DNA from 3 places in the Streptomyces sp. ME19-01-6 genome. Region 3 is predicted to be linked to each of the others. Evidence: riboswitches for the same ligand, from Rfam matches in the RefSeq annotation. Region 3 holds a riboswitch; each other region holds the start of a gene.
What was found. A riboswitch is a leader RNA that binds a small molecule or an ion and turns the genes downstream of it on or off. The one in region 3 is predicted to bind thiamine pyrophosphate.
Positions count from the first base shown of each region.

Region 1: it holds a riboswitch for thiamine pyrophosphate, as region 3 does, so the genes downstream of both, thiO (glycine oxidase ThiO) here and thiC (phosphomethylpyrimidine synthase ThiC) in region 3, are expected to answer to the same signal.
Region 2: it holds a riboswitch for thiamine pyrophosphate, as region 3 does, so the genes downstream of both, PV419_RS27875 (thiamine ABC transporter substrate-binding protein) here and thiC (phosphomethylpyrimidine synthase ThiC) in region 3, are expected to answer to the same signal.

Region 1 is NZ_JARAXF010000032.1:41,939-49,415, forward strand. It holds gene pknB (Stk1 family PASTA domain-containing Ser/Thr kinase) at 1-1,683, opposite strand, end outside; gene PV419_RS42215 (SRPBCC domain-containing protein) at 1,849-2,301, opposite strand; gene PV419_RS42220 (thiazole synthase) at 2,327-3,202, opposite strand; gene thiS (sulfur carrier protein ThiS) at 3,210-3,410, opposite strand; gene thiO (glycine oxidase ThiO) at 3,419-4,684, opposite strand; TPP riboswitch at 4,681-4,795, opposite strand; gene PV419_RS42235 (FAD-dependent oxidoreductase) at 4,933-6,183, shown strand; gene PV419_RS42240 (Rv2175c family DNA-binding protein) at 6,308-6,673, shown strand; gene thiE (thiamine phosphate synthase) at 6,831-7,477, shown strand, end outside.
Region 2 is NZ_JARAXF010000014.1:47,332-54,808, forward strand. It holds gene PV419_RS27860 (response regulator transcription factor) at 1-329, shown strand, start outside; gene PV419_RS27865 (ABC transporter ATP-binding protein) at 360-1,391, opposite strand; gene PV419_RS27870 (iron ABC transporter permease) at 1,391-3,004, opposite strand; gene PV419_RS27875 (thiamine ABC transporter substrate-binding protein) at 3,091-4,173, opposite strand; TPP riboswitch at 4,168-4,272, opposite strand; gene rlmN (23S rRNA (adenine(2503)-C(2))-methyltransferase RlmN) at 4,335-5,441, opposite strand; gene PV419_RS27885 (phosphatidate cytidylyltransferase) at 5,524-6,738, opposite strand; gene frr (ribosome recycling factor) at 6,738-7,295, opposite strand; gene pyrH (UMP kinase) at 7,400-7,477, opposite strand, start outside.
Region 3 is NZ_JARAXF010000005.1:396,110-403,586, reverse strand. It holds gene PV419_RS15240 (metallophosphoesterase) at 1-262, shown strand, start outside; gene PV419_RS15235 (hypothetical protein) at 455-1,453, shown strand; gene PV419_RS15230 (TIGR03086 family metal-binding protein) at 1,450-2,004, opposite strand; gene PV419_RS15225 (BRO family protein) at 2,168-3,280, shown strand; gene thiC (phosphomethylpyrimidine synthase ThiC) at 3,360-5,120, opposite strand; TPP riboswitch at 5,114-5,231, opposite strand; gene PV419_RS15215 (YibE/F family protein) at 5,301-6,680, shown strand; gene PV419_RS15210 (SsgA family sporulation/cell division regulator) at 6,749-7,186, opposite strand.

The DNA of each region.
Region 1 (7,477 bases), on a different contig from region 3:
CTGCGCCGCGACCGAGCCCTTGTCCTCGTCGGAGAAGACCCGCTCCGACGCGATCGCCACCTTGAAGCCCGCCTTGCTCAGCTCGGCCCGGGCGTCCTCCACGGACTCGCCGATCACATCGGGGATGTCGATCTTGGGGCCCCTGCTGACCTCGACCCCCACGGCGGTGTCGGGCCGGCGCACGGTGCCGGCCCTCGGGTCGGTGCTGAGCACCGAGCCCTGCGGCGTCTCCTCGCTGAAGGTCTTGGTCACCTCGCCGACGGACAGATTCGCGTCCGAGATCTGCTGCTTCGCCTGCTTGAACGGCATGCCCACGACATTGGGCACCTTGGTGCGCGGTGGCCCGTCGGAGACGTGGACCGTCACCGTGCCGGTGTCGCGGATCCGCGCGCCGCCGCCCGGGTCGGTCTTGATGACCTCGCCCTTGTCCGTGACATCGCTGAACTCCCGGGCGATCTTCACCTCGAGCCCGGCGTCCTTCAGCTTCTTCCGGGCGTCCGCCTCGGACTTGCCCACCAGATAGGGCACCTTGGTGAACTGGCCGGAATTGATGTACCAGACGCCCACCCCGATGCCGAGCGCGAGCAGCACGCCGACGACGATCGTCACCACCCCGCGGCCCGGCAGCCGGCCGCGGCCGGCGGACCGCCGGGGACGCCCTGCCTGCGGCGGCTCCGGCGGCAGCTCCAGCCTGCTGGTGAGATTGAGCTGGTCCTCGTCGGCGGGCACCGGCCCTCCGAGGCCGCCGATGGGGCGCGGGATCACGCTCGTACGGTCCTCGGAGCCGTCGTGCGCGTCCGCCCTGGCCTGCGGGGGCACGGCGTCGAGCTGCTCGTCGGTCAGCACGGCGCGCGCGGCCCGCGCGGCGCCGAGCAGTTCGACCGCGTCGGCGGGGCGCTGCCCGAGCTCGCGCGCGGTGGCCGCGGCGACCAGGTCGTCCAGCCGCGGTGCGACCCCCGGCGCGAGGGCGGACGGCGGGGGCACGTCCTCGTTCAGCCGCTGGTAGAGGACCTGCGCCGGGGTGGTGCCGGTGTGCGGCTTGGCGCCGGTCAGCATCTCGTAGAGCACCACGCCGCAGGCGTAGACATCGGCGCGGGTGTCGGCCGTGCCGTGCTCGATCTGCTCGGGCGCGAGATAGGAGACGGTGCCCAGCAGGCTGCCGGTGGAGGCGTTGGTCTGGGTGCCCACGGCCCGCACCAGCCCGAAGTCGGCGACCTTCACCCGGCCGTCGTCGCCGATCAGCACGTTCTCCGGCTTCATGTCCCGGTGGACGAACCCCGCGCGGTGCGCCGCCCCGAGCGCGGCCAGCACCGGCTCCAGGATGTCCAGCGCGGCCCGCGGCTGCAGCGCGCCGCGCTCACGCAGCACATCGCGCAGCGTGCACCCGGCGACGTACTCCATCGCGAGATAGACGTGGGAGCCGTCGGTGCCCTGGTCGAAGACGCCCACCACATTGGGGTGGGCGAGCCTGGCCACGGACTTCGCCTCGCGGATGAAGCGCTCGACGAAGGCGTCGTCGGTGGCGAGCGACTGATGCATCACCTTGAGGGCCAGCACGCGGTCGAGCCGCGTGTCGACGGCCCGGTAGACCGTCGCCATGCCGCCCACGGCGATGCGCGCCTCGACGCGGTAGCGGCCGTCGATCAGCTGTCCGACCAAGGGGTCATGCAGGGTCGTATCCACGAGAGAGCAGTCTACGAGCCGACCTGACACGCCAGGTCACCTGCTGGGGCCGGGCCCGGGACTGGTGCCGAACAGTGACACCGGGCGCCGCCGTGGGGTCGGCTTCGCCCCTGTTGTGCCCTCGCGCACGGCCTTGCCGCGAGCGCGCCTGGCTGCGAGCGCGCCCTAGTTGTGCGACGCGGCGGCCAGCGCGGCCAGCTCCTCCAGCGCGGTGGTCCATGTCGCGGCGGCGTACTCCGCGTGCTTGGCCTTCACGCCGTCCGGGACCGCGAGCTCGCGGATGCCGCTCTCGGCCAGGCGGAGCCGGGTGCCGCTGCCCTCGGCGGAGAGCACGAACTCCACCAGGGTCGAGTCGCCCGGTTCCGCGCCCAGGGGGCGGTCCGGCTCTCTGGCGAGCCGGAAGCGGAACAGCACGTCCGGCACCGCCTTCTCCACCCGGCCATGGAACTCCCCCTGTTCGTCCCAGCGGAAGCGGAGCGTCCCGCCGGGGCGCGGGTCGATCTCGCACCCCTCGAACGCGTACCAGACGCGGATGTGCTCGGGGGTCGTCAGCACCCGCCATACGCGGTCGACGGGCGCTGGGATGTACACCTCGCGCTCGATCCGGTCGGCCACCATGCCCCCACGCTAACCGCTCACCGCCCTACCCGAACGCCGGGCGCTCCGGGTCCAGCGCGGCCAGCCCCTCCGCGGGTGAGGAGGCGTGGGCGAAATGGCGGCGCGGGATGCGGCCGGCGCGGTGGGCCAGCCGGCCGGCCCGGACCGCGTGCCGCATGGCCCCGGCCATCAGGACGGGCTCCTGGGCGCGGGTGACGGCGGACGCGAGCATCACCGCCGCGCAGCCCAGCTCCATGGCGAGCGCGGCGTCCGAGGCGGTGCCCGCCCCCGCGTCCAGGATCACCGGGACCGTGGCGCGCTCGACGATCAGCTGGAAGTTGTGCGGATTGCGGATGCCCAGGCCGGAGCCGATGGGGGAGCCCAGCGGCATGACCGCGGCGCAGCCCACATCCTCCAGCCTGCGGGCCAGGACCGGGTCGTCGTTGGTGTACGGCAGGACGGTGAACCCGTCGTCGACCAGCGTCTCTGCGGCGTCCAGCAGCTCGACCGGGTCGGGGAGCAGGGTGCGCTCGTCGGCCACCACCTCCAGCTTGACCCAGTCGGTGCCCAGCGCCTCCCGCGCCAGCCGGGCGGTCAGCACCGCCTCGCCGGCCGTGAAGCACCCGGCGGTGTTGGGCAGCACACGGATGCCGTGCCGGTCGAGCACCGACAGGACCGAGCCCTGCACGGTGGGGTCCAGGCGGCGCATCGCGACGGTGGTGAGCTCCGTACCGGAGGCGAGCAGCGAGCGCTCCATGACCTCCAGGCTGGGCGCGCCGCCGGTGCCCATGATCAGGCGGGAGGAGAAGGAGGTCCCCGCGATGGTGAGCGGGTCCGGATCCGGGGCCCGGTCCGGCGCCGGTCCTGGGGGGACAGTGGCGTGCGTCGTGTTGTGAACCGTCTCGTGCGTTGTCTCGGCCATCTGGGGTTCAGCCTCCTTGGACGGCGGTGAGGACCTCGACCCGGTCCCCGTCGCCGAGCGGGGTGGCGGGCCACTGGCCGCGCGGGACGATCTGTTCGTTGACGGCCGCGGCGACCCCCGAGCGGGCCGGGGTCAGCTCCGCGACCAGCAGGTCGAGAGTGGTGCCGCCGGGGAGCTCGCGGGGCTCGCCGTTCACGGAGACGGTCATGGACACGCTCATGCGGGGTGCTCCTGCGGTACGGGGATGCCGGGGCGGGCGGGAGGGAAGTCGGCCCGGGTGGGCGGGAGGTCGGTCCGGGCGGCCGGGAAGCGCCGCGGGGAGAACGGCCGGGCCTCGTCCGGGAGTTCGCCGTCCGTCAGCACCTCGGCCATGATGTCGCCCGTGACGGGGGTGAGGAGGACACCGTTGCGGTAGTGGCCGGTGGCCACGAGCAGGCCGGGCAGCGCGCTGGGGCCGAGCAGCGGCGCGTTGTCGGGGGAGCCGGGGCGCAGCCCGGCGCGGGTCTCGACGAGCGGCAGCTCGGTGATGCCGGGCACCAGTTCATGCGCGTCGCGCAGCAGTTCGTAGACGCCGCCCGCGGTGACCGTGGTGTCCCAGCCGAGCTCTTCCGAGGTGGCGCCGACGACCAGCTCGCCGTTCTCGCGCGGCACCAGATAGACGTGTCCGCCGCGCACCTGGGCTCGTACGGTCCGGGACAGGAACGGCGCGTACGCGGGCGGCACGCGCAGCCGCAGCACCTGGCCCTTGACGGGGCGTACGGGAGGCAGCGCGTCCTCGGGGACGTCCGCGAGCCGCCCGCTGAAGCTGCCCGCGGCCAGTACGGTCCGTTCGGCCGCCAGCCGTGTGCCGTCGGCGAGTTCGACGCCGGTCGCGCGGTCCGCCGTGAGCGTGAGCCGCTCCGCGCGGGCGCGGTGGAAGACCACGCCGGCCCGCGCGCACGCCGTCAGCAGCGCCGCCGCCAGCCGTCGCGGGTCGACCTGGTGGTCCCCGTCCACGCGCAGGCCCCCGCGCACGCCCGGCGCGAGCATCGGCTCCAGACGCCGGCATTCGCGCCCCGTCAGCCACTGTGACTCCAGCCCGAGCCGCCGCTGGAAGTCATGGAGCTCGCGCAGCTGGGCGCGGTCGTCGGGGTCGAAGGCCACGGCGAGCGTGCCGCAGGCACGGTAGCCGACGTCCTGGCCGCCGGCCTCCTCCAGCTCGGCCACGAAGTCCGGATAGCGGCGCGCGGAGGCGAGGTTGAGGGCGAGCAGCGTCTGCTCGCCGTAGTGGAGCTCGGTGACGGCCGCGAGCATCCCCGCCGCCACCTGGGCCGCGCCGCCGCCCGGCGCCGGGTCGGCGACGGCGGTGCGCAGGCCCCGCTGGGCCGCCCGCCACGCCGTGACCAGGCCGATGACGCCGCCTCCGACGACCAGCGCGTCGTACGGCCCGTCCGGCCGCGGACACGATGGTGTGCGCGATGCGTTCGTGCTCGATGCGTGCATGGGCGTGACGCCCCTCCCTTCGCCGGCATGACCCGGATCAGGTTCGTACGGTCGGAGGCCGCTTCAGCCTCCCTCTCAGCCCGCTGCGTCCGGGCTCCCGCGAGTGCTTCGTCCCGCCACCCTAGTACGGGGCCGGAACCGCCCGGAAGGGCAGGCCCCGCCGCGCGACCCGCCCCGGCCGCGCCTGTGCCGGAGATCTCGCCCGCCGGTGCTCCGGTGTGCCCCGCGCGCCGCCCTACAGTGATCGTGTGAGTGATGAGACGACGAAGTCGGCGTCCCCGGAGGGCGGCGTGCAGCAGGTGGTGATCGTCGGCGCGGGAATGGCCGGGGTGCAGACCGCCGTCGCGCTGCGCGACCAGGGCTGGACCGGCGGCATTCTGCTGCTCGGCGCCGAGGCGCACCAGCCGTACGACCGGCCGCCGCTGTCCAAGGCCGTGCTGCTCGGCAAGGCCGAGGGCTCCACCTTCGACGTGGACTTCGCCGCGCTCGGCGTCGAGCTGCGGCTCGGGGTGGCCGTCACCGGCCTGGACACCGGCGCGCGGCGGCTGGAGACCGCGTCGGGCCCGGTGCCGTACGACGTCCTGGTGATCGCCACCGGCGCCGAGCCGATCACCCTGCCCGGCGGCGAGGGCGTGCCCGGCGTGTATCTGCTGCGCACGCTCGACGACGCGGAGCGGCTGCGCCCGGTGCTGGCCGGGCAGCGCGAGATCGTGGTGGTCGGGGCGGGCTGGATCGGCGCGGAGTTCGCCACGGCGGCGCGCGAGGCAGGCTGCGCCGTGACCGTCGTGGAGGCCGCCGACCGCCCGCTGGCGGGCGCCCTCCCGGCCGAGGTCGCGGCGCCCATGGCCGACTGGTACGCCGACTACGGCGTCGAGCTGGTCACCGGCGCGCAGGTGGCCGCCGTGGACGAGCAGGGGGTGTTGCTCGAAGACGGCACCCGGCTGCGCGCGGACGCGGTGGTCGTCGGTATCGGGGCGCGGCCCGCCACGGGCTGGCTGGCGGGCTCGGGCGTCGAGCTGGCCCCGGACCGGTCCGTGGCCGCCGACGAACAGCTGCGCACTTCGGTGCCCGACGTCTACGCCGTCGGGGACTGCGCGTCGTTCCCCTCCGCCCGTTACGGCGAGCGGCTGCTGGTGCACCACTGGGACAACGCGCTCCAGGGGCCGCGCACCGTCGCCGCCAATGTGGTCGGCAGCAGGACCGCGCATTTCACCGGTTCGGTCTACGACCCGGTGCCGTATTTCTGGTCCGAGCAGTTCGGCCGCTTCGTGCAGTACGTGGGCCACCACGCCGCCGCCGACGAACTCGTCTGGCGCGGCGACCCGCAGGGCGCGGCCTGGTCGGTGTGCTGGCTGCGGGAGGGGGCGCTGGTCGCCCTGCTGGCCGTCGGCCGTCCGCGCGATCTGGCCCAGGGCCGCAAGCTGATCGAACAGGGCTCCCGGCTGGACCGCGCCCGCGCCGCGGACCCGTCGGTGCCGCTCAAGTCGGCGGTCCTGTGACCCTCGGCGCCCCTCCGCGCGCCCCGGCGGTGACCTCGGCCGAGGGCCGGCGGACGGCGGCGTACCGGCGCCGGTACCCGGTGCCCGACTACCCACTGTCAGTCCCAGATGGCAGGCTTGTCCCGTGACCGAGATTGACGCAAAGATCGATGCTCTCGTCCCCGACTGGCTCACCCTCCCCGACGTCGCCGAACGGCTCGGTGTCGAGGTGACGCGCGTGCGGCAGCTGATCAAGGAGGGTCAGCTGATCGCGGTGCGCCGTGGCGAGAACCGGGTGCTGCAGGTGCCGACCGAGTTCATCGGTGACGGAAAGGTCGTCAAGGGCCTGGTGGGCACCCTGACGCTGCTGAAAGACGACGGCTTCAGCGACGAAGAGATGCTGGAGTGGCTCTTCACTCCGGACCCGAGCCTGCCCGGTACCCCGGCCCAGGCCCTGCACGAGAATCGCGGCACCGAGGTCAAGCGCCGCGCCCAGGCCCTCGCCGTCTGAGCCGCGGCCGACCCGCCGCGCCATCCGTACCGTCTGACCCGTACCGTCTCATCCGTACTGCCCGATCATCATCCGCGGCGTACGGGCCGGCCGCTCCGGTCCGTACGCCGCCGACACGTTGCCGACACGCCGCCGACCCAGGGGGAAAGCCGTCCCAATGGCCGCCGCCACCACCGCCCGCGAGCAGCTCGCCGACGCCCGGCTCTATCTGTGCACCGACGCCCGCCGGCGCCAGGGCGATCTGCCGGAGTTCCTGGACGCCGTCCTGGGATCGGGGGTGGACATCGTCCAGCTGCGCGACAAGGGCATGGAGGCCAGGGAGGAGCTCGACCATCTCGCGGTGTTCGCCGACGCCTGCCGCCGCCACGGCAAGCTGCTGGCGGTCAACGACCGGGCGGACGTCGCCCACGCCATCGGCTCCGATGTGCTGCACCTGGGCCAGGGCGACCTGCCGGTCCCGGCGGCGCGCGCGGTCCTCGGCGCCGACGTGCTGATCGGGAGGTCCACCCACGCGCCCGCCGAGGCGGAGGCCGCGGCCGCCGAGCCGGGCGTCGACTACTTCTGCACCGGGCCCTGCTGGCCCACCCCCACCAAGCCGGGGCGGCCCGCCCCCGGCCTGTCGCTGGTGCGCCACACCGCCGCCCTGAAGCCCGAGCGGCCCTGGTTCGCCATCGGCGGAATCGACGCCTCCAACCTGGACGAGGTGCTGGGGGCGGGCGCGCGGCGGGTGGTCGTGGTGCGGGCGATCACCGAGGCCGAGGACCCCGGAGCGGCCGCCGCCGAGCTGGCCAAGCGGGTGCGCGC
Region 2 (7,477 bases), on a different contig from region 3:
TGTACGAGGTGCGGGTGGTGACCGAGGGCAAGGCCCTGCTCGCCCCGGAGGTCACCAAGCGGCTGATCGCCGAGTTCGCCCGCCAGCGCGGGCCCCGCCCACCGGCGCGGACCGTTGAGGGGCTCGCCACCCGGGAGGCGGAGGTGCTGCTGCTGATCGCCCGAGGGCTGTCCAACGCCGAGATCGCCGACCGCCTCACCATCACCGACCACACGGTCAAGACGCACATCAACCGGCTGTTCGCCAAGATGGGGCTGCGCGACCGGGCGCAGGCGGTGATCCTGGCGTACGAGCTGGGCCTCGTGGTCCCGGGAGCCTCGGCGCGGTGACGCCGCCCCGTACGGTGACGCCCCCCGCGGTCACGAGCCCGCGCCCAGCACCACCACGTCGCCCGCGTCGAACGCGACGCCGACCCGCTCCCCCTCCTTCGGCGCGTCCCGCAGCGCGCACGCCGCCTCCAGGCGCGGCGCGCCCGCCGGCTGGAGGACGAGGGCCACGCGGTCGCCGCGGAAGGTGCGCGCCGCCACCGTGCAGGGCAGGCCCTCCTCGGGGGAGGTGAGCCGCACCCCGGCCGGGCGGACCAGCAGCCGGCACGGGCCCGGCGGGGTGCCGTCGGGCACGGGCAGCTTGCCCCAGCAGGTGTCGGCGCTCTCGCCGTGCACGATGCCCTCGACCACGTTGTCGAAGCCGAGGAAGCGGGCGACGAACTCGGTGGCGGGGCGCTGCCACACCTCCAGCGGGGTGCCGGCCTGCGCGATGCGCCCGCCGTCCATCACCACCACCCGGTCCGCGAGCGCGAAGGCCTCCCCCTGGTCGTGGGTGACCGCGAGGACCGTGGTGCCCAGCTCGCCGAAGAGCTGGCGCAGTTCGACCACCAGCCGCTCCCGCAATCCGCGGTCGAGCTGGCCCAGTGGCTCGTCCAGCATCAGCAGCTTGGGCCGCGGGGCCAGGGCGCGGGCCAGCGCGACCCGCTGTTGCTCGCCGCCGGACAGCGAGGCGACCGCGCGCCGCTGCGCGCCCGGCAGGCCGACCAGCTCCAGCAGTTCGGCGACCCGGCGCTCCGCCTCGGTGCGCGCCACCTTGCGCATCCGCAGCCCGAAGGCGACGTTGCCGCCCACGTCCCGCTGCGGGAAGAGCTGGTGGTCCTGGAACATCAGGCCCACGCCGCGCCGGTGGGTGGGCACCCCCGCCTGGTCCCGCCCGGCCAGCCACACCCGGCCGGTGTGGGCCCGCTCCAGGCCCGCCACCACGCGCAGCAGCGTGGACTTGCCGCCGCCGCTCGGCCCCAGCACCGACACCGTCTCCTGCTCGGCGACCTCGAGGTCCACGGCGTCCAGCGCCGCGCGCTCGCCGTAGCGGACCGTCACCTCGTCCAGTCGCAGCAGCGTCATCAGAACTCCCCCGAACGGTCGGTGCGGATCCGCTCCAGTACCAGCAAGGAGCCCGCGCACACCAGCATCAAAATCGTGCTCAGGGCCATGGCCTGGCCGTAGTTGAGCTGCCCGGCCCGGCCGAGGAAGCGGGCGACGGCCACCGGGAGGGTCGGGTGGTCGGGTCTGGCGATGAAGACCGTCGCCCCGAACTCGCCGAGCGAGACGGCGAAGGCGAAGCCGGCCGCGACCCCTAGGGCCCGCGCGACCAGCGGCAGGTCCACCTCCCGCCAGGCCCGCAGCGGGGACGCGCCGAGCACGGCCGCCGCCTCGCGGAGCCGGTGGTCCACCGCGCGCAGCACGGGCAGCATGGTCCGTACGACGAACGGCACGCCCACCAGGGCCTGCGCGAGCGGTACGAGGATCCATGAGGCGCGCAGGTCGAGCGGCGGCTCGTCCAGGGCGATGAGAAAGCCGAAGCCGACGGTGACGGCGGAGGTGCCCAGCGGCAGCATCAGCAGCGCGTCGAAGCCCCGTACCAGCCTGCCCGCTTTTCTGGTCAGCGCGGCGGCCGCCAGGCCGCCCACCACGAGCGCGAAGACGGTCGCCACGGCGGCGTAGCGCAGGGAGTTCCAGACGGCGTCCATAGGGGCCACGAAAAACGTGCCGCCGCTGTCCGCCACCGACTGCAGGGCGCGGTAGTAGCCGAGTCCGTAGCCGCCGGGGGCGTCCAGGGACCGCTCGACCAGGACCGCGAGCGGCAGCAGGATCAGCAGCGCCACGACGGCGAGCACGCCCCACAGCAGCGCCCATTGGGCCGCGCCCTGGGGGCGGCGCGCGGTCTGTTCGGGATCGACCAGCTTCAGGGCGCCCTCGCGGCGCCGTACGGTCCACGCGTGCAGGGCCAGGACCGCGGCCACGGCCACGAACTGGATCAGAGTCAGCACGGCGGCGGTCGGCAGGTCGAGGAGTTGGGCGGTCTCCCGGTAGATCGCGACCTCAATGGTGGCGTATCGGGGGCCGCCGAGGATCTGGATGACGCCGAAGGAGGTGAAGGTGAACAGGAACACCATCAGGGCGGCGGCCGCCACGGCGGGCGCCAGTGCCGGCAGCGTGACCCGCCGCCACGCGGCCAGGCGGCTCGCGCCGAGCACCCGGGCGGCTTCCTCCTGCCGCGGGTCGAGCTGCGCCCACAGTCCGCCGACGGTCCGTACCACGACCGCGTAGTTGAAGAAGACGTGCGCGAGGAGGATCGCCCAGACGCTGGTGTCGAGCCGCACCCCCCACAGGCTGTCCAGCAGTCCGCCGTGGCCGAGCAGGGCCAGGAACGCGGAGCCCGCGACGACGGTCGGCAGGACGAAGGGGACGGTGACCACGGCGCGCAGCAGCCGCTTGCCGGGGAAGGCGAAGCGGGCGAAGACATACGCGCCGGGCAGCGCGACCGCCAGCGTCAGGGCGGTGGAGGCGGCCGCCTGCCAGGCGGTGAACCACAGGATGTCCAGGACCGCCGGGTCGGTGAGCACCTCGCCGATGCGGCCCAGCCGCCAGTGGCCGTCGACGCGCAGTCCGCGGGCGACGATGGCGGCCACCGGATAGACGAAGAACAGCGCGAAGAAGGCGGCGGGCACAGCCATCAGGGCCAGCCGCAGCGCCGCCCCGCGCAGCCGCCCAGGCCGCTCCTTCGCCGTCCCCGGCGCGGCGGCGGGGCGCTCACTCCGCTTTACAGGACGAGCGAGGACCATGCCTTGACCCACTGGTCACGGTTTTTGGCGATCTTCCGGGGGTCCAGCCTGGCCGGGTCGGCGACCTTCACGCCGTACTTCGTGAACAGCTCGGGCAGCTTCGCGTCCTCGCGGGCCGGGTTGACGTACATGTTGAGCGGCACGTCCTCCTGGAACCGCTTGGTCAGCAGGAAGTCCAGCAGCGCCCTTCCGCCCTTGGAGTTCGACGCGCCCTTCAGGAGCCCGGCGAATTCCACCTGGCGGAAGCAGGTTCCCGTCGCGATCCCTGTGGGGGCCTGCGCGGGCCGCGGCTTGGAGTCGACGACCTCGGCGGGCGGGCTGGAGGCGTACGAGACGACCAGCGGCCGGTCGCCCTTCGCGCCGCCCGCCGAGCCGGAGAAGCGGTCGTAGTACGCCTGCTCCCAGCCGTCGACGACCTCGACGCCGTTGGCCCTGAGCTTCTTCCAGTAGCCCTGCCAGCCGTCGTCGCCGTACCGGGCGGCCGTGCCCAGCAGGAAAGCGAGGCCGGGAGAGGAGGTGGCCGCGTTCTCGGTGACCAGGAGGTTCTTGTAGGCGGGCTTGGTCAGGTCGTCGAAGGTCTTCGGCGGGGCCAGCTTCTTGTCGGCGAAGTACTTGCGGTCGTAGTTGACGCAGATGTCGCCGAAGTCGACCGGGGTGACGCGGTGCTCGGCCGCGTCGAGCTGGAGGGCGGCGGGGACCTTGTCCAGGCCCGTGGCCCGGTAGGGGGTGAACAGGTCGTTGTCGAGCGCGCGGGAGAGCAGGGTGTTGTCGACGCCGAAGAAGACGTCGCCCTGGGGGTGCGACTTGGAGAGTATCGCCTGGTTGACGGCCGCCCCGGCGTCGCCACCGGGCAGCACCTGCACCTTGTAGCCGGTCTGCCGGGTGAACTCCTTCAGCACGGCCTTCGACGCGGCGAACGAGTCGTGCGAGACCAGCTTCACGGTCTTGGAGCCGGAGCCGCCGGAGGAGCCGGAGGAGTCCTCTCCGCAGGCGACGAGCGTGGTGAGGCCGAGCGAGCCGAAGAGGGCGGCGGCGACGGCATGCCGAAGACGGCTGTTCATATGAGGCTGACTCCCTACGCCGGTATGACCCGGATCAGGTCCGAGGGTCTGCGGCCGGGCCGCACTCTCAGCGCTGTTCGCGCTCCCCTGTCGGAATGTTCACTTGTACGAGACGTTCATGTGTGTACGAGGTGGTGCCAGGGCACCGTATCAGCCGGCCCTCAGCGCTCGGCCGCCGCCAGCTGCCCGCACGCCCCGTCGATCTCCTGCCCCCGGGTGTCCCGGACGGTCACGGGCACGCCGTGTGCCTCCAGGGCGGCCACGAACGCCTTCTCGTCCTCGGGCCTGGACGCGGTCCACTTGGAGCCGGGTGTCGGGTTGAGCGGGATCAGGTTGACGTGCACCCGGCGGCCCTTGAGCAGCCGCCCCAGCAGGTCGGCCCGCCATGCCTGGTCATTGATGTCCCTGATCAGGGCGTACTCGATGGAGACGCGACGGCCCGACTTCTCCGCGTACTCCCACGCCGCGTCCAGGACCTCGCGGACCTTCCAGCGGGTGTTGACCGGGACGAGCGTGTCGCGCAGCTCGTCGTCGGGCGCGTGCAGCGACACCGCGAGACGGCACTTGAAGCCCTCGTCGGCGAAGCGCAGCATCGCCGGGACCAGCCCGACGGTCGAGACGGTGATCCCGCGCTGGGACAGGCCGAGGCCGTCCGGCTCCGGGTCCGTCAGCCTGCGGATGGCGCCGACGACGCGGTTGTAGTTGGCGAGCGGCTCGCCCATGCCCATGAAGACGATGTTGGACAGCCGCGCCGAACCACCTGGGATCTCACCGTCCCGCAGCGCCCGCATCCCGTCGACGATCTGGTGCACGATCTCGGCGGTGGACAGGTTGCGGTCCAGGCCCGCCTGGCCGGTGGCGCAGAACGGGCAGTTCATGCCGCAGCCCGCCTGGGAGCTGATGCACATGGTGACCCGGTCCGGGTAGCGCATCAGCACGGACTCCACGAGCGTGCCGTCGAAGAGGCGCCACAGGGTCTTGCGGGTGGTGTCGTCGTCGCAGCTGATGTGACGCACCACGCTCATCAGGTCCGGCAGCAGCCCGGCCGCCAGCTTTTCGCGCGCGGCGGCCGGGATGTCGGTCCACTGGGCCGGGTCGTGGCTGTAGCGGGCGAAGTAGTGGCGCGATACCTGGCCGGCGCGGAAGGGCTTCTCGCCGAGGGAGGCGACGGCCTCGCGGCGCTCGGCGGGCGAGAGGTCGGCGAGATGCCGCGGGGGCTTCTTGGCTCCGCGCGGCGCGACGAATGTGAGTTCTCCGGGCTTGGGCATGGTCTCCCCAGTGTCGCAGACGTGCGTACGGCCTCGTGCCACGCGCGGCACGAGGCCGTACGGCCTTCGGTAAGAGGGCCGGTCAGCCGCCGCCCACGAAGATCACCAGCAGCAGCCAGACCACGGGCGCGGTGGGCAGCAGGGAGTCCAGCCGGTCCATGATCCCGCCGTGGCCGGGCAGCAGCTTGCCCATGTCCTTGATGCCCAGGTCGCGCTTGATCATGGACTCGCCGAGATCGCCGAGGGTCGCGCTGACCGCGACGGCGAGCCCGAGCAGCGTCCCCTGCCACCACGCGCCGCCGTCGATCAGGTACTGCATGGAGAGCGCGCCCGCGACCATCGCGAAGACAATCGCGCCCAGCAGCCCCTCCCGGGTCTTGCCGGGGCTGATGCGCGGGGCGAGCTTGTGGCGGCCGAAGCGCCAACCGACCGCGTACGCGCCGGTGTCGCTGACCACGGTCAACAGCAGGAAGACCAGCACCCGCCGCGGCCCGTCGTCGGCCGCGAGCATGAGCGCGACGAAGGTGGCCAGGAACGGCACGTAGAAGGCCGCGAAGACGCCGGCCGTGACATCCCTGAGGTAGTTCTCGGGCGGCTCGGTCATCCGCCAGACGAGCACCGCCAGGGCGGTCAGCGAGACGGCCACCCACGCGCCCTCCGCACCGCGCACGTAACCGGCGACCACCATGGCGACGCCGCCCACGGCGAGCGGCACCAGGGGGACGCGGATGTCCTTGCGCTCGGCCAGCCGCGAGGTCAGCTCCCACAGGCCGACGACCACCGCGACCGCTATGACGCCGATGAACACCGGCTTGTAGATGAAGAGCGAGGCGACGATCACCACACCGAGGCCGACGCCCACCCCTATCGCGGCGGGCAGATTGCGGCCCGCGCTCTTCTTCTTGGTGCTGCCCATCTCGTCGGCGCTCCCCGTCTGGTGGGCGCCGACCGTCTCGCCGGGCTGAGCGGCGCTGTCGGAGGGCGTGGCGTCGGCGCGGTCCGGGGGCGTCGGCGGGTGCGCGGCGGGCTGCCGCGGCCCGCGCTCCGGCTCCCGGTCATCGCGGAACAGGGGGCCGCTCGGCCGAGCGGCCCCCCGATCAGGGTCGGCGGCATCCCGAGGGTCTCCGCCTGCGTGGGGCACGGTGGGCATGGGCCGAGTCTGCGCCGCCTCGCCCATGTCGTGCGCGGGACCCGCCGAGGGCGAGGGCACCTTGCCGCGAAGCGAGGGAGAGGGCCCCTGCTGGGCCGGTTCCCAGAGGCGGGCGCTCGGCGGAGCTCCCCAGGATGAGTCGTTCATCAGACCTCGAGCAACTCGGCTTCCTTGTGCTTGAGCAGCTCATCCACCTGCGCGACATACTTCGCGGTGGTGTCGTCGAGCTCCTTCTCGGCGCGGCGGCCCTCGTCCTCCCCGACCTCGCCGTCCTTGATCAGCTTGTCGATGGACTCCTTGGCCTTGCGGCGGACGCTGCGGATCGAGATCTTCGCGTCCTCGCCCTTGCCCTTGGCGACCTTGATGAATTCCTTGCGGCGCTGTTCGGTGAGCTCGGGGAACACCACCCGGATGATGTTGCCGTCATTGCTCGGGTTGACGCCCAGATCGGAGTCGCGGATCGCCTGCTCGATGTTGCGCAACGCGCTCTTGTCGAACGGGGTCACCACGGCCATGCGCGGTTCCGGCACCGAGAACGACGCCAGCTGGTTGATCGGCGTCATCGCTCCGTAGTAGTCCGCCACGATCTTGTTGAACATCGCCGGGTGCGCACGCCCGGTGCGGATCGCGGCGAAGTCCTCCTTGGCGACCACAACGGCCTTCTCCATCTTCTCCTCGGCCTCGAGGAGGATCTCTTCGATCACCACTTGCTCCTGGTGTTATCAGTAAGCAGAGCCTCGCCCCTGCGTGCGTCTTCTCCTGCACGGTGTCCGACCGGCAGGCCGTTGTCCATCCCCCGTATGAGCCGTCAGGCCCGGGAGCCCTGGTCGCTCACGAGCGTGCCGATCTTCTCACCCTTCACCGCGCGCGCGATGTTCCCTTCGGC
Region 3 (7,477 bases):
GCGCTTCGCCTTCCGCGACGAGGACGCCGGCCCGCTGGCCGTCCGCGAACTGCTCGACACCTACGGCGGGCAGCGCATCGTCCACGGCCACAGCCCCATCCCGTATCTGCTCGGGGAGGTCGGCTCCGAGGACGACGAGGACGGCGGCGCGCCGACCGTCGAGGGCCCGCACGTCTACGCGGACAACCTCGCGGTCGCCATGGACGGCGGCGTCACCATGGCCGGAAAGCTATTGGTCGTGCAACTCCCGCTGGGCTCCTGAGCAATCTGGGGATTCATACCACGCCGCACGGGGAAGATAGACAGTTTCACCGACGCGGAGTGAATTCGGGAAATCTACTGTCACCCCACGCCGGATCGGCTCTACCATCGGCTTATCCGTAGCAGGCTCTCCTCCGTTTCCGCCCCACTGCCCGGTGACAGCCGGCACCAAGGCCCTACGGAGCATCGGGGGATGCACATGAACAGCGCTCCGCACCTGCTGATCGAGGACCGCCCGGAGTTCGAGCGGGTTCTCGATGAGGCGCTGCGTACCGCGGACCGTCGCGCGGACCTCAGCGGCATCGGGCAGCGGCTCAACAACGAGCAGCTGCGCACCATGGCGATGAACGCCGCGGCCGCCATCGCGGTCTGCGCGGCCGACGAGTACCACCACTTTCTGGCCGCCCGCGAGAAGCTGCGCCAGCCCGCGCCGACCGCCTGGCCCGACACCGTCGACGACAGCGAGTTCGCGGCCGGAGACACGGCGGGGGACGGCGCGGCGGGCGATGTGACGATCCCGGGCGGAGCGACGACCGCGGGCGAGGTGACGACCCCGGACGGGGTGACAACCGCGGGCGGGTTCGCCGCCACGGTGGGGGACGCGGCGTCCGGCGCGGGGCTCGTCGCCGTGCTCTCCGTCCTGGCCCCGGTCCTGGCCGGCACCGCGGCGGTCATCTTCCTCCTCGCCGGCTATCTGCTGCACCTGCTCCACCCCACGCCGTCGATAGCCCAGCCGATGGTCACCGCGGGCTGGCTGTTCGCCGCGCTCACCGCCGCGGGCCTGCTGATCGCCGCCGTCGGCCTCCTGCTCACCGCGATGCACAACGGCACCGGCGCGATCCGGGGCAGCGCGCGCAGCGCGCAACGGGAAGAGGTGGACCGCGCCAGGGAGGCCTGGCGGCTGGCGCTGCTGGAGCGGGGCGTGGTGCCCTTCCTACGCGACGCGCTGGCCGACCCGGCGGCCGCCGACGGCTCCCACACCTCCCCGGCCCCACCCCCCGCGTCCTCCCCGACGCGCCCCTCCTCGACCTACGCCCCCAACCGGTCCGAGGCCACCGGCCGCACACCCCACCTCGGCTACAGCCGTCCCGGTTTCTCCACGGAAGGCGACACCTCCAAGACCCGCCCGCGCTTCACCAGCCCGGACTTCACCAGCCCGGACTACGGCGGTTCGGAGCACCGGCCGGACTAGGCGGTCGACCGGTCGGCGGGCCGAGCACCCCGCCCGGTGATGGCCAGCACCCGAGCGAAGGCGTCGGCCCTGGGCCCTGGATCGGATGCCTCCCGGAACATGCCCGAGGCCCCGAGGCCCGGACCGAACGGCACCAGCCACTCCAGCGCGGCCTCGGCCAGCCCGGGCTCCGGCGTGAAGTCCACGCCGAGAGCCTGGGCGAGGTCCCAGGTATGCACGCACACGTCCCCCCAGCGGATCATCACGGCGGCGTCCCCGCTCAACTCGCCGAACACCGGATGCCGCACCACCCGCTCCAGCGCCCCCTCCCCCTCCGCCGCCCGCTCCACCCGCGCCACCCACGCCTCAACGGTGTCACCGGGCGCGGCGACGAGCTCCTCCCCTGTCAGGAGGGAGGTCGCCATGACGTGCCCGCCGATCACATGGCGCACCAGGTCGCGGATGGCCCACTCAGTGCAGGGAGTGGGCAGCTCCCAGTCTTCCTCCCTCGCTTTGCCGAGTATGTCGGCGAACTGGGCGTTGACGAGGCGCAGGGCATGACGGTTGTCCATCGGGCTCCTTCAGTTGATCGGCTGCTGGCTCGGCTCGTTCAGGGGGCGATGATCTCGCGCCAGCGGAATGATGCACTCCCCACCTTTTGAGCGAACTCGCCCTTAATCGTGGGACCTTCGCTCATTGGGATGCATAACGTCCGTCACGGAGGTGATGCTCCCCATGAGCACACAGAACACCCCGCCGAACCCGGCGGGCAAGCAGGACGCGATCGACATCAACGACTTTGTCTTCGCTGCGACCGGAGCCCGCGTGCGGCGACTGACGATGCCGGACGGGACCCACTGGTTCCCGGCGGTCGATGTGTGCGCGGAACTCAAGCACTCCAACTCGAGGGCGGCGATCCGTAGGCATGTCCCCGAGCACATGCGATGTGTACTCGAAACCGTAATTTCCCGTTACGGTTTGAGTATTCCCGCAGGTCAGGGACTCAAAAAGTCCATGGTGATGTGTAGCCTCAACGGCCTGATCCGACTCGTCAACGGCTGCGTGAAGCCCGAGTGCGAGCCGTTCAAGAACTGGGTGACCGAGGTCGTGGTCTCCATCCAGCGGCACGGTTCGTACGAGCTCGAGAAAGCCGAAGTGCAGCCGACGGCCCCGGACACCCCCACCGCCTACGCCATGCCGAAGGAGGTCGCCGACGCCATCGTCCGGCTTGAGGAGCACAACCTCGACATGGACGCGCAGATGCTCGCCATGCAGCGCGAGGCCCAGGAACTGCGCCGCGAGAGCATCGAAATGATGCGGAAGTCCGTGGAGGCACAGCGGGAAGCCCTCGAAGCACAGCGGGAAGCGCAGCGCGAGGCGGAGCGCGTCCAGCGCGAGATGATCGAGGCGATCCGCGAGTCCACCGCCGTGCAGCGGGAGTCGATCACCGCCGGGCAGACCGCCGCTCATGCGCTGATGCAGTGCATGGGTGAGACCTTTGTGGCGATCAATCGGCTCGCGGACCGCATCGGAAACCTCGCCGACAGCATTCCACGCCACTGGCGGGACCTGCCCGAGCCGCCCAAGGTGGTGACGCCGGCCTCGGTGATCGCCGAGTGGCGCGAGCACAACCTCGTGGTCACTGCCGACATCTGGGCCGTGGCGGCGTACATCCTGCCCGCGATCATCGAGCACGGCGAATGCCTGTACCCGCTGAGCGCCATCGCGACCGTCACCGGGCTCACCGAGCACCGCGTACATGACGCGCTGCGCATGCTGCAGAAGCGCGGCTGCGTCCGGCAGACCGGGGTGACCCCGGACGGCGCTCCGGTGTACGTCCTGAAGTAGTCCGCCCCCAGCACGGGATGAGGGCCCGAAGTCGCAATCCGAAGTTGCGGCTTCGGGCCCTCGCGCACGTTATCGTCGCTCAGTCCGCGAGCGGCAGATATACGCGATTACCCGCCGCCGCGAACTCCTTCGACTTCTCCGCCATCCCGGCCTCCACCTCGGCCGCGTCCATCGCGCCCCCGTGCTCGCGCCGGATGTCCTGGCTGATCTTCATGGAGCAGAACTTCGGCCCGCACATGGAGCAGAAATGCGCCGTCTTCGCCGGTTCCGCCGGGAGCGTCTCGTCGTGGAAGGCGCGCGCCGTGTCCGGGTCGAGGGCCAGGTTGAACTGGTCCTCCCAGCGGAATTCGAAGCGGGCGTCGGACAGGGCGTCGTCCCACTCCTGGGCGCCGGGGTGGCCCTTGGCGAGGTCGGCCGCGTGGGCGGCGATCTTGTAGGTGATGACGCCGGTCTTGACGTCGTCGCGATCCGGCAGGCCCAGGTGTTCCTTCGGCGTGACGTAGCAGAGCATCGCCGTGCCCCACCAGGCGATCATCGCCGCGCCGATGCCCGAGGTGATGTGGTCGTAGGCAGGGGCGATATCGGTGGTGAGGGGGCCGAGGGTGTAGAAGGGGGCCTCTTCGCAGATCTCCTGCTGGAGGTCGACGTTCTCCTTGATCTTGTGCATCGGGACATGGCCCGGGCCCTCGATCATCGTCTGGACGTTGTGCCGCTTGGCGATCCGGTTGAGCTCACCGAGCGTGCGCAACTCGGCGAACTGCGCCTCGTCGTTGGCGTCGGCGATAGAGCCTGGGCGCAGTCCGTCGCCGAGCGAGTAGGTGACGTCGTACGCGGCGAGGATCTCGCAGAGCTCCTCGAAGTGGGTGTAGAGGAACGACTCCTTGTGGTGGGCCAGGCACCACGCCGCCATGATGGAGCCGCCGCGCGAGACGATGCCGGTCTTGCGGCGGGCGGTCAGCGGGACGTACGGCAGTCGCACGCCCGCGTGCACCGTCATGTAGTCGACGCCTTGCTCGGCCTGTTCGATGACGGTGTCCTTGTAGATCTCCCAGGTCAGCTCCTCGGCCTTGCCGTCGACCTTCTCCAGAGCCTGGTACAGGGGCACCGTGCCGATGGGAACGGGGGAGTTGCGCAGCACCCACTCGCGGGTGGTGTGGATATTGCGGCCGGTGGAGAGGTCCATGACCGTGTCGGCGCCCCAGCGGGTCGCCCAGGTCATCTTCTCGACCTCCTCCTCGATGGAGGACGTGACGGCTGAGTTGCCGATGTTGGCGTTGACCTTCACCAGGAATCGCTTGCCGATGATCATCGGCTCGATCTCCGGGTGGTTGACGTTGGCCGGGAGGACCGCCCGGCCGGCCGCGATCTCCTCGCGGACCACCTCGGGGGAGACGTTCTCGCGGAGCGCGACGTACTCCATCTCCGCGGTGATCTCGCCGCGGCGGGCGTAGGCGAGCTGTGTCACGGCGGCGCCGTCCCGGCCCCGGCGGGGCTGGCGGGGGCGGCCGGGGAAGACCGCGTCGAGGTTGCGCAGCCCCCCGCGCGGCGTGGTGTGCTTGATGCCGTCGTCCTCGGGGCGGACGGGGCGGCCCGCGTACTCTTCGGTGTCGCCGCGGGCGAGGATCCAGTTCTGCCGCAACGGCGCGAGGCCGCGGCGGACATCTGTCTCGATCTGGGGGTCGGTGTACGGGCCGGAGGTGTCGTACAGCGTGACGTCCTGGCCATTGGTGAGGTGCACTCGGCGGACCGGGACCTGGAGGTCCGGACGCGAGCCGGTGACATATCCCTTATGCCAGCCGAACTCGCGCTTTTCGGGCGTGCGTGCATCCTGCAGAGTCATTGAGACCCACTCCCTACGCCGGCATTACCCGGTAACAGGTTCAGCGGTCGGCGCAGCCAAGGAAGTCAGCGCCCTCTCAGCCCGGTGCTCCGAGCTCCCGCGATTGCAAAGGTGTCACCCACGCTAACGGTTCTCCCGCGGCGATGAACAGAGGGCCCTCGCTCTTGCGATGATCTGACGGTGACCTCGACACCGCAGCGGCAGCACCACCCGGATGAGCCCGGCCACACGCCCGGCCACGCTCACGGCCACTCGCACAGCCATGGCCCGGCCACGCCCGTCTCCGCCCACCTGCGCAAGGTCATCGCGGCGGTCCTGATCCCCTTCGCCGCAGCCGTCGTCGCCGGGCTGATCGTGCTGTGGCCGGGCGGCACGCCCGACCACAAGGCCCATGAGCGCAGCGGGCTCGGCTTCGACCAGCAGACCGTGGCCGGGCGGGTGGTGAAGGTCGAGGAGGTCAACTGCGCCGACGTCAACGCCCAGCCGCAGCAGCCCGCCGAGCCGGGCCAGGCGGCCGCGGACCAGGAGAGCGCGGCCGGGGGATCGGGCAAGAAGTCCGTTTGTGAGAAGGCGACCATCGAGGTCACATCAGGGAAGGACAAAGGACGCAGATTTGAGGAAATCGTACAGCCGAACGCGTCCCGTACCTACTCCGCCGGTCAGAAGCTGAAGCTGGCGTACGCGCCCAAGGCGCCGAAGAATCTGCAGTACTCCGTCTCGGACGTCGACCGGACGCTGCCCATGGCGCTGCTCGCCGGGCTGTTCGCGCTCGCGGTCGTGGCCGTCGGGCGGCTGCGCGGCGTCTTCGCGCTGGTGGCGCTGGCGGTCAGCTTCGGGGTGCTGACGCAGTTCATCCTCCCGGCGATCCTGGACGGCTCCAACCCGCTGGTCGTCGCGGTGGTCGGGGGCAGCGCGATCATGCTCATCGCGCTGTACATGTGCCATGGGCTGACGGCTCGTACGTCCGTCGCCGTGCTCGGCACGCTCACCTCACTGCTGCTGATCGGCTTGCTGGGCTCGCTGTTCATCGGCTGGGCGAGCCTGACGGGCAACACCGACGACCAGACGGGGCTGGTCCACGGCCTCTATCCGAACATCGAGATCCGCGGTCTGCTGCTGGCCGGGGTGATCATCGGGTCGTTGGGGGTGCTGGACGACGTGACCGTCACCCAGACCTCCGCGGTGTGGGAGCTCAGGGAGGCGGACCCCACGGCGGGCTGGCGCAAGCTGTACGCGGCCGCGATGCGCATCGGGCGGGACCATATCGCGTCCGTCGTGAACACCCTGGTGCTCGCGTACGCGGGCGCCTCGCTGCCGCTGCTGCTCCTGTTCTCGATCGCGGACAGCGGCGTGGGGACGGTGGCGACGAGCGAGATCGTCGCGCAGGAGATCGTACGGACGCTCGTGGGCAGCATCGGCCTCGTCGCCTCGGTGCCGGTGACCACCGCGCTTGCCGCGCTCGTGGTCTCCGCGGACCGCGCGCCACAGGGCGGCGCGGAGCAGGGGGGCCACGGGGGCCGGGGCGGGCGCGGACGACGACGCCGCGCGCGCGGACGCTGAGTGCGGCCGGGGGCACCTCCCAGCGGTAGCCGGGGGAGAACCGAGCCGCCCCCAAAGAGGTGCCGCCGCTAGCCGGCGTACCGGTCCTCCGCGAGGATCCGGTCGAGTTCCGCGTCCAGGTCGCCGACCGGATCGCAGGCCGCCTGCTCCTGGCCGAACGGAACCACCCGGTCCGTGCGATCCAGGAAGGCCACCAGCGGGGCGGCGCCGGCCCGGAACAGGGCCCGTTCGGCTCCCACTTGGAGTCTGATGAAGACGTCCGAAACCCCCTCCGGTGAGGCCGGGGCGATGCGTACATCGCCCTCGCCCGAGGGTTTGCTCAGCCCGTCCAGTAGCAACTCCCGGGCGAAGGCCCAGCTGACGGGCGCGTCGCCGGGCAGGTGGAAGGTGATCTCGACTGCGTACGGGTCGCTGCTGTCGTAGGACAGCTCGACCGGGATCCGGAAGGAGAGGTCCTGGGAGACCAGGAAGGTCATCGTCACTTCTGCCTGGACTGTGTCGCGCATGTCACGCATCGTTCGCCGCCCCGAGTTGATTGCGAATGGCCAGGTTTGAACGCCCTGGCCTCTTGACGCCATGGTCCGCCTGGCTCCAGCGGGCCACAAGAAGTGAATTTTCAGATATTGATAGGGATTGAGAGGGAGCTGATATCTCGGACGACTCTGGAGCGTAGCGACTCGACTGCGGGGCGGAGTCGGTTTGCCTCATGTGAGGGACTGGAAATGGCCAGAGTTGCCGCGGCTGTCCGCACGGCGGCGATCGAGGAGATCGGCGCGGGCGGGCGGATCCGCGTCCCG